One region of the Roseburia sp. AF22-2LB genome, then DNA from elsewhere that is predicted to be linked to it. Evidence: riboswitches for the same ligand, from Rfam matches in the RefSeq annotation. Region 1 holds a riboswitch; the other holds the start of a gene.
What was found. Region 1 has a riboswitch for ZMP and ZTP ahead of DWX96_RS08410 (IMP cyclohydrolase). Riboswitches for the same ligand answer to the same signal wherever they lie in the genome.
Positions count from the first base shown of each region.

Region 2: it holds a riboswitch for ZMP and ZTP, as region 1 does, so the genes downstream of both, pflB (formate C-acetyltransferase) here and DWX96_RS08410 (IMP cyclohydrolase) in region 1, are expected to answer to the same signal.

Region 1 covers NZ_QTWM01000004.1:244,740-252,782, reverse strand. Annotated here, with positions in the region: gene DWX96_RS08415 (phosphoribosylaminoimidazolecarboxamide formyltransferase) at 226-1,404, opposite strand; gene DWX96_RS08410 (IMP cyclohydrolase) at 1,444-2,157, opposite strand; ZMP/ZTP riboswitch at 2,292-2,372, opposite strand; gene DWX96_RS08400 (glycosyltransferase family protein) at 2,449-3,642, opposite strand; gene DWX96_RS08395 (PFL family protein) at 3,667-5,031, opposite strand; gene DWX96_RS08390 (ACT domain-containing protein) at 5,136-5,420, opposite strand; gene DWX96_RS08385 (MBL fold metallo-hydrolase) at 5,456-6,253, opposite strand; gene DWX96_RS08380 (cell division FtsA domain-containing protein) at 6,274-8,043, opposite strand, start outside.
Region 2 covers NZ_QTWM01000005.1:87,853-95,895, reverse strand. Annotated here, with positions in the region: gene DWX96_RS09055 (MATE family efflux transporter) at 1-557, opposite strand, end outside; gene DWX96_RS09050 (MerR family transcriptional regulator) at 636-1,448, shown strand; gene pflA (pyruvate formate-lyase-activating protein) at 1,495-2,229, opposite strand; gene pflB (formate C-acetyltransferase) at 2,373-4,625, opposite strand; ZMP/ZTP riboswitch at 4,820-4,899, opposite strand; gene DWX96_RS09035 (amino acid ABC transporter ATP-binding protein) at 4,983-5,723, opposite strand; gene DWX96_RS09030 (amino acid ABC transporter permease) at 5,713-6,399, opposite strand; gene DWX96_RS09025 (transporter substrate-binding domain-containing protein) at 6,420-7,217, opposite strand; gene DWX96_RS09020 (type II CAAX endopeptidase family protein) at 7,465-8,043, shown strand, end outside.

The DNA of each region.
Region 1 (8,043 bases):
AGCGTTGCCTGTTGCCAGACGAAATTCCAAGTGCCCCTAACAGCCTTTATTATGCATCCGTACTTCGACGAACCGTACAGACATCTTGTCAAACATTGGAAAGACTGTTTTTATCTCAAAAAGAAAAACAAACTGCTTAGTAACTGCGGAATTTTATAGCAGGAACTAAATGTCCTTTCACAAAGCAAAATCTTATCTTTCAAATCCTATCTGATTTTCCAGCTCCTAGTGGTGGAACAGACGGATTCCGGTAAAGCTCATCACCATACCATATTTGTTACAGGTTTCGATTACATGGTCATCACGGATAGATCCGCCCGGCTGTGCTACATACTGCACGCCACTTCTGTGGGCGCGCTCGATGTTATCTCCAAATGGGAAGAACGCATCAGAGCCAAGAGATACTCCGGTATTCTTATCTAACCATGCACGTTTTTCTTCTGCCGTAAATACAGCAGGTCTGGTCTTAAATATCTTCTCCCATTCGCCATCTGCAAGTACGTCCATATAATCCTCGCCAATGTAAAGGTCGATTGCATTATCACGGTCAGCTCTGCGAATTTTATCTAAAAATGGCAGATTCAGTACCTGTGGAGACTGGCGTAACCACCAGTTATCTGCTTTGGAGCCTGCTAATCTGGTACAGTGGATACGGGACTGCTGTCCGGCACCAATACCGATTGCCTGTCCGTCTTTTACATAACATACGGAGTTAGACTGTGTATATTTTAAAGTAATCATGGAAATTGCCAGATCTCTCTTTGCTGATTCCGGCAGCTCTTTGTTTTCTGTTACAATATTGTCAAAGAAATGCTCGTCAATATTTAACTCATTTCTTCCCTGCTCAAAGGTAACGCCAAATACCTGTTTACGCTCGATTGGGTCTGGAATATAGTCAGGATCAATTTCAATGACATTGTAATTGCCATTTTTCTTTGCTTTTAAAATTTCTAATGCGTCATCATCATAGCCCGGTGCAATAACTCCATCAGATACTTCTCTTTTAATTAAAAGTGCGGTTGCTTTATCACAGACATCAGAAAGAGAAATGAAATCTCCGAAAGAGGACATACGGTCAGCGCCTCTTGCTCTTGCATATGCATTAGCAATCGGTGTAAATTCTACATCCATGTCATCTACCCAGTAAATCTTACGCTCTACTTCAGAAAGTGGAAGTCCCACTGCTGCACCTGCCGGAGAAACATGTTTAAAAGAAGTGGCTGCCGGAAGTCCGGTTGCTTTCTTTAATTCTTTTACTAACTGCCAGCCATTGAATGCGTCTAAGAAGTTAATATAACCTGGTTTACCATTTAATACTTTGATTGGCAATTCGCCATTTTCCATGTAAATTCTGGATGGTTTCTGATTTGGGTTACAACCATATTTTAATTCTAATTCTTTCATTTTATTTTCCTCTCTCGAACGAATCTTATTCACAAAATCTTATTTGTTCTTGTTTACAATGCGGCTTTCATATTTTCCGGTTTCAATATCAATATATCTTACAAATAAGGATACCTTATTGTCTGCATTCAGGTTATTCCATACCAGCTCGGTAAATGCATCAATGTCATCTCCGATATCAACCAGTACCGGTTCGCCTTCAAAGCTTGGTAATGGATTGCCATCATTCATATAAGTATGAATGAAATGTCCTTCTCCTGCTACCGGATTCTCATAAGCAAATGTATAACGGTTGCAGGCATCCGGATTACCATTGTTGCTCTTTAAAATAGACATTGCATAATTGTATTTTCCATCTTCCACATGCATGATTCCGGAAATACGCGGTGTATAGTTAGGTGCGTCCGGCTCAAATTCTCTGGTTCTTAATGCCTGTTCGAAGGTCTGCTGTTTATCCATCAGTTCATAAATGGTATCTGTCTGGTCTCCATTGGTTACAATGGTCTTATTGCCCAGTACGCGAACCGGTGCATAAATAATAAGACTTGGGTCACTTAATTTTGCAGGGTCAAATGCCTGGGTACGGATTCCTTCTCCATCCTCAACAAATACACGGTTACGGCTGTTCTCGCTTCTTCCCATGATAAAATAAGCAGTTACCGCATACTTTCCATTCTTCGACTTTCCAATTACAATTCCTCTTCCCGGATAAGTAGTGCTTCCAAGTTCTTCTGCTAATGAAGTCATCTTCATTTTTGTTCCTCCTTCTTACGCTCCATGTAATTTTTAAAGTTGCTGCAGCTTTCGTCAAAGTCTCTTTCTCTTTCGAATTTTCCCTGTGACTTTTCCTGTTTGCATGCATAAAAAATACCGACACGTATCCCGAGCTTAACTGCCCAGACGGTCGGCTTTCTCAGGTCATACTTCATGTGGTTATTCCCACGGTTCCGTCAGTCATATGACCTGAATTTAGTAAAACATATTCCAAAACACTTGTCAAGGAATTCTTCCTCTAAGGACTCCCCTTCATAAGATTTTCTATTTCTATAAGAACTCTCTCAGACGTTCTGCACGGTTCGCCCAGGTATCTTCCTTAAGTGCCCGTTCATAAGAATATTCTATGATTTCTTTCATTTTCTTCGGATGCCCCAGCATGGATAATACCTGCTCCGGCAATGCATCCAGATGCTCTAACTCATAAAATGCCAGATCTTTTCCATCGCAGAAACGCTCCTTTAAATAAATGCTGCCATCTGTCAGGGATACTGCTTTATTTAACATGGCTGTAAAAATTCTATCATGGGCTCCATCCTTAAACCACGGCATGGTATTCAATGCAAGCTTTGTATTCCGGATGATTTTTACGCATTCGGCAGAATCAAGCTGTCTTCCGTTTAAAATAAGATTCTCCGGATGCTTTACCTTAAGATTCTCCCACCCTTTGCCAAAAACATGTACCCGTACTCCATTGTCTACCAATGTCCGCACCGTTTCTCCACGGAAATAAGTCCGGTTATACATATCCAAAAAAAGCATTCCTGCAAAGCATGCCATCAGCTCCCGCTCCGTTACTTCCGGAATCTCCCGGCGGACAAAATGCTCCATGGCAGAATCTAACGGCTCTGACGGATGCAGGCGGAGATAATTTAATATCTCATGATAGAAATCAATATATTCCTTCGTCTGGCTGGTAAAATGCTCTTCAATTGCCGGAAGATGCACATAGTTTGCGATAAAACCCACTTCATATTCCCGGTTCTCATATGGAATAAAATCTGTTGGGACTCGCTCTTCCCCATCCATCAGAAAATTCCCTGCCAATGGTAAAAAATGACAGGGAATCCCTTTATAAAACCGTTTCATATAAGAAATATGCTGACGGTCGATACAGAACACAGTCAGATTCGGAATTGTCTCATCAAGCTGCTTATGATAATACAACGGATGGTCCACAAGAATACAGTAGACCGGAATATTTCTGCTGGCAAAGACAGACTGAGACTCTGTCTCCAGCAGGAACTCCTCTCCGCTTAATCCGATAAAGTTAAAGGTAATGACTGCGGTCTCGCCACTTTTTAAAAAGCGGCTTAATCGTTTCGTATCAGCATATTCTGCCTGAATGTCGAAGAAGAAAATCTGATATCCCATCTTGCGAAATGACGCTGCCATCTCATGTGAAAAATAAGTTAATGTTTCTACGCCTCGTTCAAAAAACACAAGTTTACGGATATCACTCATTTTCTTTCTCCATTTCAAAAAATCCTAGTTCTTAAAGCTGTGAATTGGTGCAGGAATTCTTCCCCCACGGTTGATAAATGCATCACAGGAATACTGGTTTACCGGCATAATCGGTGCATAGCCGAATAATCCACCAAATTCTACAGTATCGCCTACTCCCTTTCCGATTACCGGAATCAGACGGGCTGCTGTAGTCTTCTGGTTAATCATTCCAAGTGCCATTTCATCTGCAATAATACCGGAAATGGTAGTTGCCTTGGTATCACCCGGAATTGCAATCATATCGAGACCTACGGAACATACACAGGTCATTGCTTCTAATTTCTCCAGTGTAATGGCATTTGCCTGTACTGCATTAATCATTCCCTGGTCTTCGCTGACCGGAATAAATGCACCACTTAAACCACCAACATAAGAAGATGCCATTACGCCGCCCTTCTTAACCTGGTCATTTAAAAGAGCAAGGGCTGCTGTCGTTCCCGGTGCACCTGCATATTCAAGACCAATTTCACAAAGAATATCTGCTACACTGTCTCCGATTGCAGGAGTTGGTGCCAGAGATAAATCTACAATACCAAATGGAATATTTAAAATTCTCGACGCTTCCTGTGCTACAAGCTGACCTACACGGGTTACTTTAAATGCAGTCTTCTTGATGGTCTCACATAATACTTCAAAGTTCTCTCCACGGACTTTTTCCAGTGCAGTCTTTACAACACCCGGTCCGCTGACACCAACATTGATTACCGCATCTGCCTCTGTTACACCATGGAATGCGCCTGCCATAAACGGGTTGTCATCCGGCGCATTACAGAATACAACCAGTTTCATACAGTCTACAGAATCTCTGTCCTTAGACTGCTCTGCCACCTCTAAGAGAATCTCTCCCATTAATTTTACAGCATCCATGTTAATTCCGGTTTTTGTGGATGCAAGATTTACAGAACTGCAGACTCTTTCGGTACGGCAAAGTGCCATTGGAATAGAACGGATTAAAAGCTCATCTGCCTTTGTCATTCCCTTGGATACCAGTGCAGAATATCCACCAATCAGGTTTACTCCTACTGCTTTGGCTGCTGCATCCATAGTATCTGCGATGGTTGCAAAATCTTCCGGTGTCTTGCAGGCTGCCCCGCCAACCAGTGCAATTGGTGTAACGGAAATTCTTTTATTTACGATTGGGATTCCAAATTCCTGCTCAATCTGATTTCCTGCTGATACCAGATCCTTTGCCACTGTAGTAATTTTCTTATAAATGTTATCGTTTAACTTCTTTAAATCAGAATCAATACAATCCAAAAGACTGATTCCAATGGTAATGGTACGGACATCTAAGTTCTCATGCTCCACCATTTTATTGGTTTCGCTTACTTCCATTATATTAATCATTTTTTGTCTCCTATATTCTGCCTTTCTACGCAGCTCATTTCCTGTATTTTCATTGATACGCCTTAGTGACCTGCCAACAGCAGTTCCCTTTTATGTAAGTCGTATTAAATTCTGTGCATCATATCAAAGATTTCTTCTCTCTGACATTTGATGGTAACACCGATTTCCTCACCTAATTTTTCCAGTGCTGCAGAACACTCAGCAAATGGTGTTTTGGATGTATTTAAATCAACAATCATCATCATATTGAAGAATCCGTCAATGATAGTCTGTGAAATATCCAGTACATTGATATGCTGTTCTGATAAATAAGTACAAACTTTTGCGATAATTCCTACAGTATCTTTTCCTACTACAGTAATAATTGTCTTGCTCTGTGTCTTTTCCATTTTGTTCTCCTCTTATTTTTGCTTTCTTAATATTCTTAAATCCGGATAAGCTCAGACACTTCGTCCCGCTTTGCTACCTGGATTGGAAAATCATTTCCGTGGTACGGGTTCTCACCCTGTTCTACTTCCTGGCGCACTGTCTCATATGCCAGTTCTGCCAGATTATTTTCCTTGCTCAGATGCCCCAATACTACTTTTTTAAACTTATCATGCAGAAGCTGCCCTAAAAATTGTCCACTGCTCTCATTGGAAAGATGTCCTCTGTCCCCTAATATCCGCTGTTTCAGAGGATAAGGATAACTGCCCACCTGAAGCATACGCACATCATGATTTGCTTCTAACAATAATACATCTAAATCCTGCAGCTTGTCTATAAGATAATTGTCATATTTCCCCAAATCGGTAATGACCGCCATCTTTTTATCTGACTGTTTCATGATGTATGCCACCGGATTTGCGGCATCATGGGAAATGGATACCGGCTCCACCGTAATATCTCCAATCTGAAATTCCACTCCTGCTTCGATAGGATGAAACAATGTCTCATCTACTTTTCCCACACTGGAAATCCCTTTGACTGCCTCAATGGTCTCTGCCGTGGCATAGATTGGAATTCCATATTTTCTTGCTACCACGCCAAGACCGGAAATGTGATCTGAATGTTCGTGGGTCACAAGCAGTGCCTGCATTTCCGCGGTTTTCAAACCGATACTGTTTAATCCTGCTTCAATGCGCTTTCCACTGATTCCGGCATCAATCATCAGATGGCTGCTTTCTGTTCCTGCGTAGATACAGTTTCCACTGCTTCCACTTGCAATACTGCATAATTCCATTTTCTTATGTCTCTTTCTATTTAGTAATTCTCTTTCCAGTACACTTCAATTTTATCGCCATCCTGCAATACCTGTGTATACTGGGCATCCATGCCATTAATTAAAGTTACAATTGCTCTTCCATGGGATGCTGACAAATCAAAATCAATATAATCAAAAATATCCACGAATACATATTCTTCTTTGCCACTTAAAGTAATTTCCTGATTGTTTGCAATAATATGTAATTCTTTGCTTTCCGGCTCTGTCGGTTTCTGCACCGGTGCATCGGCTGCTGCTTCTGCTGCAGAATCTGTATTCGTTTCAACTGCCGGCTCTGCACCTGCCGTTTGAATGCCATCTGCAACATTTTCATCCGCAGCATTTTCGCCTGTCACAGATTCAGCTGCCACAGAAGCTTCTGTCTCATGAACTTCAGCTGCACTGTCTGTGCTTCCTTCTGTTGAAGCTTCTTCTTCCGGTCCGGCATCAAATCTGTGGTCTGCCTGTCCATAGGAAATATGGCGTTCACCGCTTTCATAGGCAGAAGCACTCCATTCGATTTCAAAGTTCTCATAGCAAAGGGAACCCATATCTGCCGGTTTTCCATTTAAGATAATTCCGGCTTCTTCATCAATCCGCACATCCATAAACTCTGCCAGCTGTCCAATGGTATAGAAGTTTCTGGTTTCGATTTCGTCCCCTTCCTGAATAACATAATTAGAAGGTTCAAGGCTTCCATTGACCTGAACAAATTTCGGACAGGTAATATTGATGCCATTGACCTGGAAGGTAATGGTGGAGGATGTATATTCATCTAACTGTTCAATCGTAGATACGGCTTCTTTTCCAATGGTAGATGCTTCTATGGTAATCTCGGAATTCGGAACCAGTGGTGTATTGATGCTGACTACTCTTCCGTCCACTTTAACAATGGCAGATTCTCCCGGTTCTCCACGGACGATTCTCGGCTTGCCATTTACGGTAAACTCCACTGCCTTGCCCCGTCTTGGGAATAGTGCTTCATTCGGGAAGCCCGCCTGCAATGCAGCGTCCACAATGGTAAGATGGCTGTTATCATAAAGCTTTAAGCGTTCTCCGTTAAACCGGACCATAATGAAATTATTCTTCTGGTCATAATAATTAAGACAGATTCCAATCGGCGTTACCAGTAATGGGTCTTTCTTAATCTCTTCTTGTGCAAAATGAACCTCTTTTAAAACTTCTTCTCCACGTAAAGCTACACGCTCTCTTGGAATTTCAAGCTTGTCTGCAAGCATTTCCGTAAATCCGTGGATTTTGCCGCCGCCGCCAACTACGAAGGCTGCACTGACCGATTTATCACCATTTAACTCTTTGATTTTCTCTGCTACCTCAGTAGTAATCTTATCTACCGTATCATGGGTTAAATCCCAGATTTCTTCGGATGGAATCGTATGGGTAATGCTCATGATATCGGTAAATTCCACTTCATCCGCCATACCGGATGTCAGCTTCATATGTTCTGCCATATTAAAATCCACCAGATAATGCTGTACAATTAATTCAGTCAGCTCATCTCCGGCATAAGGAATCATGCCATATGCAATAATGCTTCCGTCTCTGGTGACACAGATGTCGGATGTTCCGGCTCCCACATCAACCAGTGCAATATTTAACATTCGAAAGGCCTCCGGAATTGCTACGTTGATTGCAGCAATAGGCTCCAAGGTCAGATTGGCAACATTTAATCCAGCCTGCCCTACTGCGGAATACAGACCATCTACAACGTCCTCCGGCAGGAAGGTTACAATAACATCCTCCGAAATTTT
Region 2 (8,043 bases), on a different contig from region 1:
ATTGGCCCCATAAAGACATAATCTAAGATTGCATTGGCTACACCTCCGGCAGTAATCAGTCCGAGTCCATATGCAGGTTTTCCTGCAGTCACAAAGAAGCACTGAAATAAACTCTGCAAAATACAGCACGGTCCAAAATACATCATATCAATAAGATATGTTTTCCCATTTTCGAATAAAGAGTCGTCTGCTCCTAATGCATATACAATCGGTTTATGAAAAAGTAATACAATAACCAGCAGCACCAGACTTACAGCAACTCCTACCACTGCAAGAAAAGTAAAGTTCTCACATGCTCCCTTTTCATCTCCCTCACCCATTTTTCTTGCTACCACTGCACTTCCACCGGTTGCTAACATAACGCCGATTGCAATGAGAATACAAATAACCGGCCATACAATATTGACTGCAGAAAGAGCGCTTTCTCCTACCAGTCTTGACACAAAGATTCCATCTATGATTGTATACAATGACATAAATACCATCATAATCATAGATGGCAATGCAAATTTCAATAAGGATAATGTTTTAAAGTTCTGATTTAATGAATTCGACATGATAACCTCCTTGTCTTATGAATCACTATTTGCTATCATAAACTATATGGTAACCATATAGTCAAGGAGATTTTTTTAATGAGTAGAAATGAATATCTGACCACCGGAGAAGTTGCCCGGATGATGGGCACTACAAAGAATACACTGTTTCACTACGACCAGCTTGGCATTTTTTCACCCGAAGCAAGAGGGGACAATGACTACCGCTACTACACCGTCCGCCAGATGGATGTGTTAGATGCCATTATCACGCTGCGGGAACTTGGCATGCCTCTGTCGGAAATTAAAGAATACATGGAACACCGAAGCCCGGAAAATTATGCCACACTTCTTACGAAAGAAAACGCTGTCATCGAACAGCAGATTCGTGCATTAAAAGAAAAGCAGAAGTGGATTCAAAGACAGCAGAAACGAATTAAAACCAGCCTGACTACAAATCCGGATATCATTGAAGAAGTCTCTCTGCCAGGATTTTATATTGCAGCACACCCTGTCAGTTCTTCCGATGATAAGACCATCTCCGTAAAAGTCAGTGAGCTTCTGAACTCCTATTATGAAAGCAAGGAAACTACCGGTTTTACAGTGCTTTATATCCAGATGGAGCGTGACCTTGCCCGGGGTGCCCACAATCTTTATCACGAGGTATGCCTTGCCATGCAGACCCCTCCCAAGAAAATGCCTTACCGGATTCTTCCGGCTTCTAAATGTCTCGCTGCCTATCACCTGGGAGACTGGGATGATATTTCACTCGCTTATGACAGGCTGCGCAGCTACATGAAGCAGCACCAGATTACTTCATCCGATGGCAGATTCTATGAAGAAGAATTGATTAACGCTACCATGACGGATAAACGAAGTGAATACCTTACCCGCATTATCGTCAGAATCTAAAAAGCAGCATTACTTTTTTATTTTCCTGTAATGCTGCTTATCTATTTTACAGTGCCCCAAGAATCTCTTTTGCCCGGTCTATCTGCTCCTTTGTAGGCGGGTCTACGCCTTCTAACTGGTATGGAATTCCAAGTTCCTTCCATTTAAAGACGCCTAAGGTATGATATGGCAGCACTTCCACCCGCTCTACTGTCTTAAGGGTATCAAGAAAACTTCTTAAGCGGTGAAGCTCATCCTCTTCTGTTGTAATACCCGGCACCAACACATGGCGGATCCACATTGCTTTGCCATGGTCTGATAAATAAGCTGCCATTTCCAAAATATTCTGATTCGTCTGTCCGGTGAGTTTCCGGTGTGCTGCATCATCCATATGCTTAATGTCTAACATAAAGAGGTCTGTATATTTCATCAACTCATCAAATTTACTTTTAAATGGTTCTTCCAAGGAAAATGGATTGCCAGAGGTATCGAGACAGGTATTTACCCCTTTTTCTTTTGCCAGCCGGAACAGTTCTGTTACGAAATCTATCTGTAAAAGAGCCTCTCCACCGCTTACGGTGATTCCGCCCTTTTCTTTCCAATAAGTTTTGTAGCGAAGTGCCTTTTTTAACACTTCTTCCGGTGTCATCAGCTCTCCGCCATCTTTTGCCCAGGTATCCGGGTTATGGCAGTACTGACATCTCATGTTACAGCCTTTCAAAAATACAATATATCTTACACCCGGTCCGTCTGCCGAACCAAAGCTTTCTACAGAATGGATGTGTCCTTTTATTTCACTCATATTGCCTCCTATACACCAAAATACTTACGGATGCTTAACAACCTATAAAAATGTGCAGGCTTTTTTCATTAAGCCTGCACATTCTGCTTTACCTGAATTGTGGAAAAATCGCATGCTCCCCGCAGTTCGGTTACTGTCTTAAATTACATACGCTCATGACAGGTACGGGCAATAACATCAAGCTGCTGCTCTTTTGTCAGGTCGATGAACTTAACTGCATAGCCGGATACACGGATTGTGAAGTTTGCATACTCTTCTTTCTCCGGATGCTCCATTGCATCAATAAGCTTTTCTTTGCCAAATACATTGACATTCAGATGATGAGCACCCTGGTCAAAGTATCCGTCCATTACATTTACAAGATTATCGATTCTTTCCTGCTCGTTGTTTCCAAGTGCGCCAGGATTGATGGTCTGTGTATTGGAAATACCATCTAATGCCCACTCATATGGAAGCTTGGTCAGAGAGTTCAGGGAAGCTAAAAGTCCGTTCTGCTCTGCACCGTAAGATGGGTTAGCTCCCGGTGAAAGTGGTTCGCCGGCTTTACGTCCATCCGGCATAGCTCCGGTTGCTTTACCATATACTACGTTAGAAGTAATGGTAAGGATAGAAGTTGTAGGCTCAGAATCACGATAAGTATGATGTTTCTTTAATTTATCCATGAAAGTCTTAAGCAGCCATACTCCGATTTCATCTGCACGGTCATCATCATTTCCGTACTTCGGGAAGTCTCCTTCGATTTCGAAGTCTTTTGCAAGTCCGTTCTCATCACGTACGACTTTTACTTTTGCATATTTGATTGCAGAAAGAGAATCGATAACATGTGAAAATCCTGCAATACCGGTTGCAAAAGTTCTCTTTAAGTCGGTATCCATCAGAGAAAGCTCTGCTGCTTCATAGTAATATTTATCATGCATATACTGAATCAGGTTCAGTGTATTTACATAGATGTCTACTAACCAGTCCATCATCTTGTCATATTTTGCCATTACTTCATCATAGTCAAGATATTCAGCTGTAATTGGTGCGTAGTTTGGTCCTACCTGCTCGCCTGATTTTTCATCAACACCACCGTTGATTGCGTAAAGCAGACATTTTGCAAGGTTTGCACGAGCGCCGAAGAACTGCATCTCTTTACCTGTCTGTGTAGCAGATACACAGCAGCAGATTGCATAATCATCGCCCCATACCGGTTTCATTGCATCATCGTTTTCATACTGGATTGAGCTTGTTTCAATCGAGATACGTGCTGCATAATCACGGAAGGTCTGTGGCAGTCTGGATGAATAGAATACAGTAAGATTTGGTTCCGGTGCCGGTCCCATATTCTCTAAAGTATGAAGGAAACGGAAGTCTGTCCTGGTTACCATGGAACGTCCGTCTACACCTGTTCCTGCTACATCAAGGGTTGCCCATACAGGGTCACCGGAGAATAACTGGTTATAAGAAGGAATACGTGCGAATTTAACCATACGAAGTTTCATTGTGAAATGGTCAATCAGCTCCTGAGCCTGCTGCTCAGTAAGAATTCCCTTATCCATATCTCTCTTAATATAAATATCAAGGAAAGTAGAAACACGTCCTACTGACATCGCTGCACCGTTCTGTGTCTTGATTGCTGCAAGGTATCCGAAGTATAACCACTGAACAGCCTCTTTTGCATTGGTTGCAGGTCTTGAAATATCATATCCGTAAATCTCAGCCAGTTTCTTCATGTCTTCCAGACATTTAATCTGCTCTGCAATTTCTTCTCTTAAACGGATGACATCATCTGTCATCTGTCCGCATCCGCAGTTGGCTTTGTCCTTCTTCTTCTCAGCGATTAAGTAATCCAGTCCGTATAATGCTACACGGCGGTAATCACCTACAATACGTCCACGACCGTAGGTATCCGGAAGACCTGTTAAAATCTTAGCATGACGAACCTTCATCATTTCCGGTGTATAAGCATCAAATACTGCTGTATTGTGTGTCTTATGATACTTGGTGAAAATTTCTTTTAATTTATCATTTACTTCATAACCGTAGGTCTCACATGCCTGAACAGCCATCTTGATTCCACCATATGGCATGAAAGCTCTCTTTAATGGTTTGTCAGTCTGAAGACCAACTACCTGCTCTAAATCTTTTAAGCTTTCATCGATATATCCCGGACCATAAGCTGTAATTCCGGTTACAACCTCTGTCTCCATATCAAGAACGCCGCCCTTGGCACGCTCTTCTTTCTGTAATTTCTGAAGTGCATCCCATAGCTTGTTGGTTGCATCTGTCGGCTCAGCTAAAAAGCTCTCATCTCCATCATATGGAGTGTAGTTGTCCTGAATGAACTGACGAACATTGATTTCTTCTTTCCAGAGACGTCCTTCGAATCCATCCCACTCTTTCATTTCAATCATTACGATATCCTCCTAAAAAAATGTATTCAGTATGAACACTGAATGGTTACTAAATTTACTGTCAACAGACTTTTTATTCATTGGTTTGAATTAGTCTTGTTTAACTGTAGTTAGTATATACTGACCGTTATTTTTTTGTCAATATCTTTTGGTGTTCAAAATAACATACAAAAAAAAACGAGCCAGTCCTCCAGGTTCATCGCCCAGACGGTCGGCTCGTTTTCGTTATACTTCATGTGGTTTTTCCACTTATCCGTCAGTCATATAACGGTTTTATCATAGACTATTTTTTTTCTGATTGCAATAGCTTATGAAAACTTTTTATCAACTATTTTTACCATTTTATCTGTTCTTTTCCTACAATACTTTGGAAAGGAAGTCGCAAAGACGCGGATTCTGTGGATTGGCAAAGAATTCTGCCGGTGTATTCTCTTCCTGAATCTGTCCTTCATTGATAAACATGACACGGCTTGCCACTTCTCTTGCAAATCCCATTTCGTGCGTTACCACTACCATGGTCATTCCGTCCTGTGCCAGTTCTTTCATAATTTCAAGAACTTCTCCTACCATTTCCGGATCCAGTGCGGAAGTCGGCTCGTCAAATAACATGACATCCGGATTCATTGCCAGTGCTCTTGCAATTGCAATACGCTGTTTCTGTCCACCGGAAAGCATTGCCGGATAAGTATCTGCTTTATCGGAAAGACCAACTCTCATCAAAAGCTCGTCCGCACGCTTAGAGGCCTCTTCCTTATTCATAAGTCCGGTCTGAACCGGTGCCAGCATGATATTTCCTTTTACGGTATAATTCGGGAACAGATTGAACTGCTGGAATACCATTCCAATCTTCTGACGCATCTTGTTGATGTCTACGGATTTATCCGTGATATCTGTTCCTTCAAAAGTAATCACACCGGAAGTCGGCTCCTCTAAAAGATTTAAGGAACGTAAGAATGTGGATTTACCACAACCGGATGGTCCGATGATGGCAACCACCTCTCCCTGGGCGATTTCTGTGGAGATACCATTTAATACATTTACATTTCCAAAGGATTTACACAAATCCTTTACTTCAATCAATACCTTCTTATCGCTCATTTGTTCTCAACCTCGTTTCCAGTTTATGTACACCAGCCGTTAAAATCATAACGATTATCAGGTAGATAATTGCAACACCGAACAATGGTAAGAACGGGTCATAGGTCTGGCTACGGATGATATCGCCACCCTTTGTCAGATCCGGGATTGCAATATATCCACTGATGGAAGTCTCTTTCAGTAAGGTAATAAACTCATTTGCCAGTGCCGGAAGTACATTCTTAAATGCCTGTGGCAGAATAATCAGACGCATGGTCTGCGAATAATTCAGTCCGAGGCTTCGTCCAGCTTCAAACTGTCCTTCGTCTACAGACATGATTCCGGAACGTACAATCTCTGCCACATAGGCAGCCGAATTCAAACCAAAAGCGATTACAGCCACTGCAATCTTATTATCGAGTGCAACCAGAATAATATAGTACATAATCAAAAGCTGTACCATCGTAGGGGTTCCACGCCATATGGTAAGATACACTTTACATATAAAATTCAAAACATTTAATCCACCATGTTTATCATGGGTGGAACGGATAATTGCGACTAAAAATCCAACCACAATACCCAGAAGTACTGCAAGCACTGCAATAAGCAGTGTATTGCCAAGGCCACGTAACAGATAAAGATATCTGTCTTTCTCTATAAAATCCTGTTGAAAGCTGCTTAAAAAATCGCTCAAGGTCTTTCCTCCTATACCGATTATTTATTTCTTACTACAATAACCTGGCTTGCTGTTGCATAAGTATCTGTAAAGTCAATGTTCTTAAGACGGTCTTCTGTTACAGTCATTCCTGCTGCACCAAAATCTGCTTTACCGGAAGATACTGCTGCGATGATTGCATCAAATTCCATATCTTCAATCTCTAAATCATAGCCAAGCTTGTCACAGATTGCTTTTGCGATGTCTGCATCGATACCAACTACGTTGTCACCATCATAATATTCGTATGGCTCAAACTGTGCATTGGTTGCCATGGTAAGTTTTCCGTTTGGATATTCTGTTCCCTCCGGAGTCTCATATGGATGCTCTCCTGTTTCATCACCAATATAGTTGCTGATGATAGTATCGATTGTTCCGTCGGCTTTTAACTCTTCGATTGCTTTGTTGAATTCGTCTGTTAAATCTGTGTTATCTTTTGCGATACAGATTGCATATTCCTCTGCATCAAAGGTATCATCTAAGATTTTCAAGTCATCATTCTTCTCAACAAATGCCTCTGCAGGCTGCTTGTCGATGATTACACAGTCGATCTTACCGGTCTTTAATGCCTGGATTGCATCAGAACCTTTGTTGTAACGCTCTACGGTGCTTCCTTCGTCCTCGTATGCTGTTGCATCGGCATCTCCGGTTGTTCCAAGCTGAACACCGATTTTCTTTCCCGGAAGGTCATCCTTGGAATTTACTGTGTTTGCAGCTACAGATGAGCCACATCCTACCATTGCTACTGTCATTGCTGCAGTTAATAAAAGTGCTGCAAATTTCTTCATGTTCTTCATATTTATTCCTCCTCTGATTATAATTATGTGAATTTATATTTCATACAGCATCATAAAATATATCAACATAACGCCTAGTATAGCATGATTCCGCCTATTTCACAAGTACCCGGAGAGTATTTGTCTGCATTTAAAAATACATTTTTCCATGTATTTTTAAACAGGCGGTACCTCAGTAGTTTGCATATTCGCTTCATAATTGTTATAATGTGCCAAGAAAAGTGATGATACTTGAGGAGGTTTTTTCATGAAGCGATTTGGCAGAATTATGTTCTGTTTTCTTCCGGCTCTGCTGGCATTTGGCCTGCAGCAGCTTATCTCCATTCCGGCAGTAGGGCTTGCCCTGCTGGGTGGTTTTTATACCAAAGGGGCAACTTCTATCGATGACTGTATGGATGCATTTTTAAATATTATTTCCACCGCCAATTTTAATGCCGGTGTCAGTGCAGCCTACGGTACTGTTGCCCTTGTGGTATTTGCCTACTGGTATTATAAAAAGTTCCGGCAGACAGAACCGGAAAATGTACGGAAACCATTTAATATTCCGGTTATCTTCGGCATTCTTATTACTGCAGTAGGATTACAGTATATTACCAATTACATTGTATCTTTTACTGCAGCCATTAACCCGCACTGGCTGGAATATTACAGTAACCTGGTAGAATCGGTGGGACTGGATGAGCCTTCCCTGATTCTGGTTCTCTATTCCGTTCTGATTGGACCTGTCTGTGAAGAACTGATTTTCCGTGGACTGACTTTGAAATATGCCAAAAGAGCAATGCCTTTCTGGGTTGCTAACCTCTTGCAGGCACTGCTCTTTGGTGTG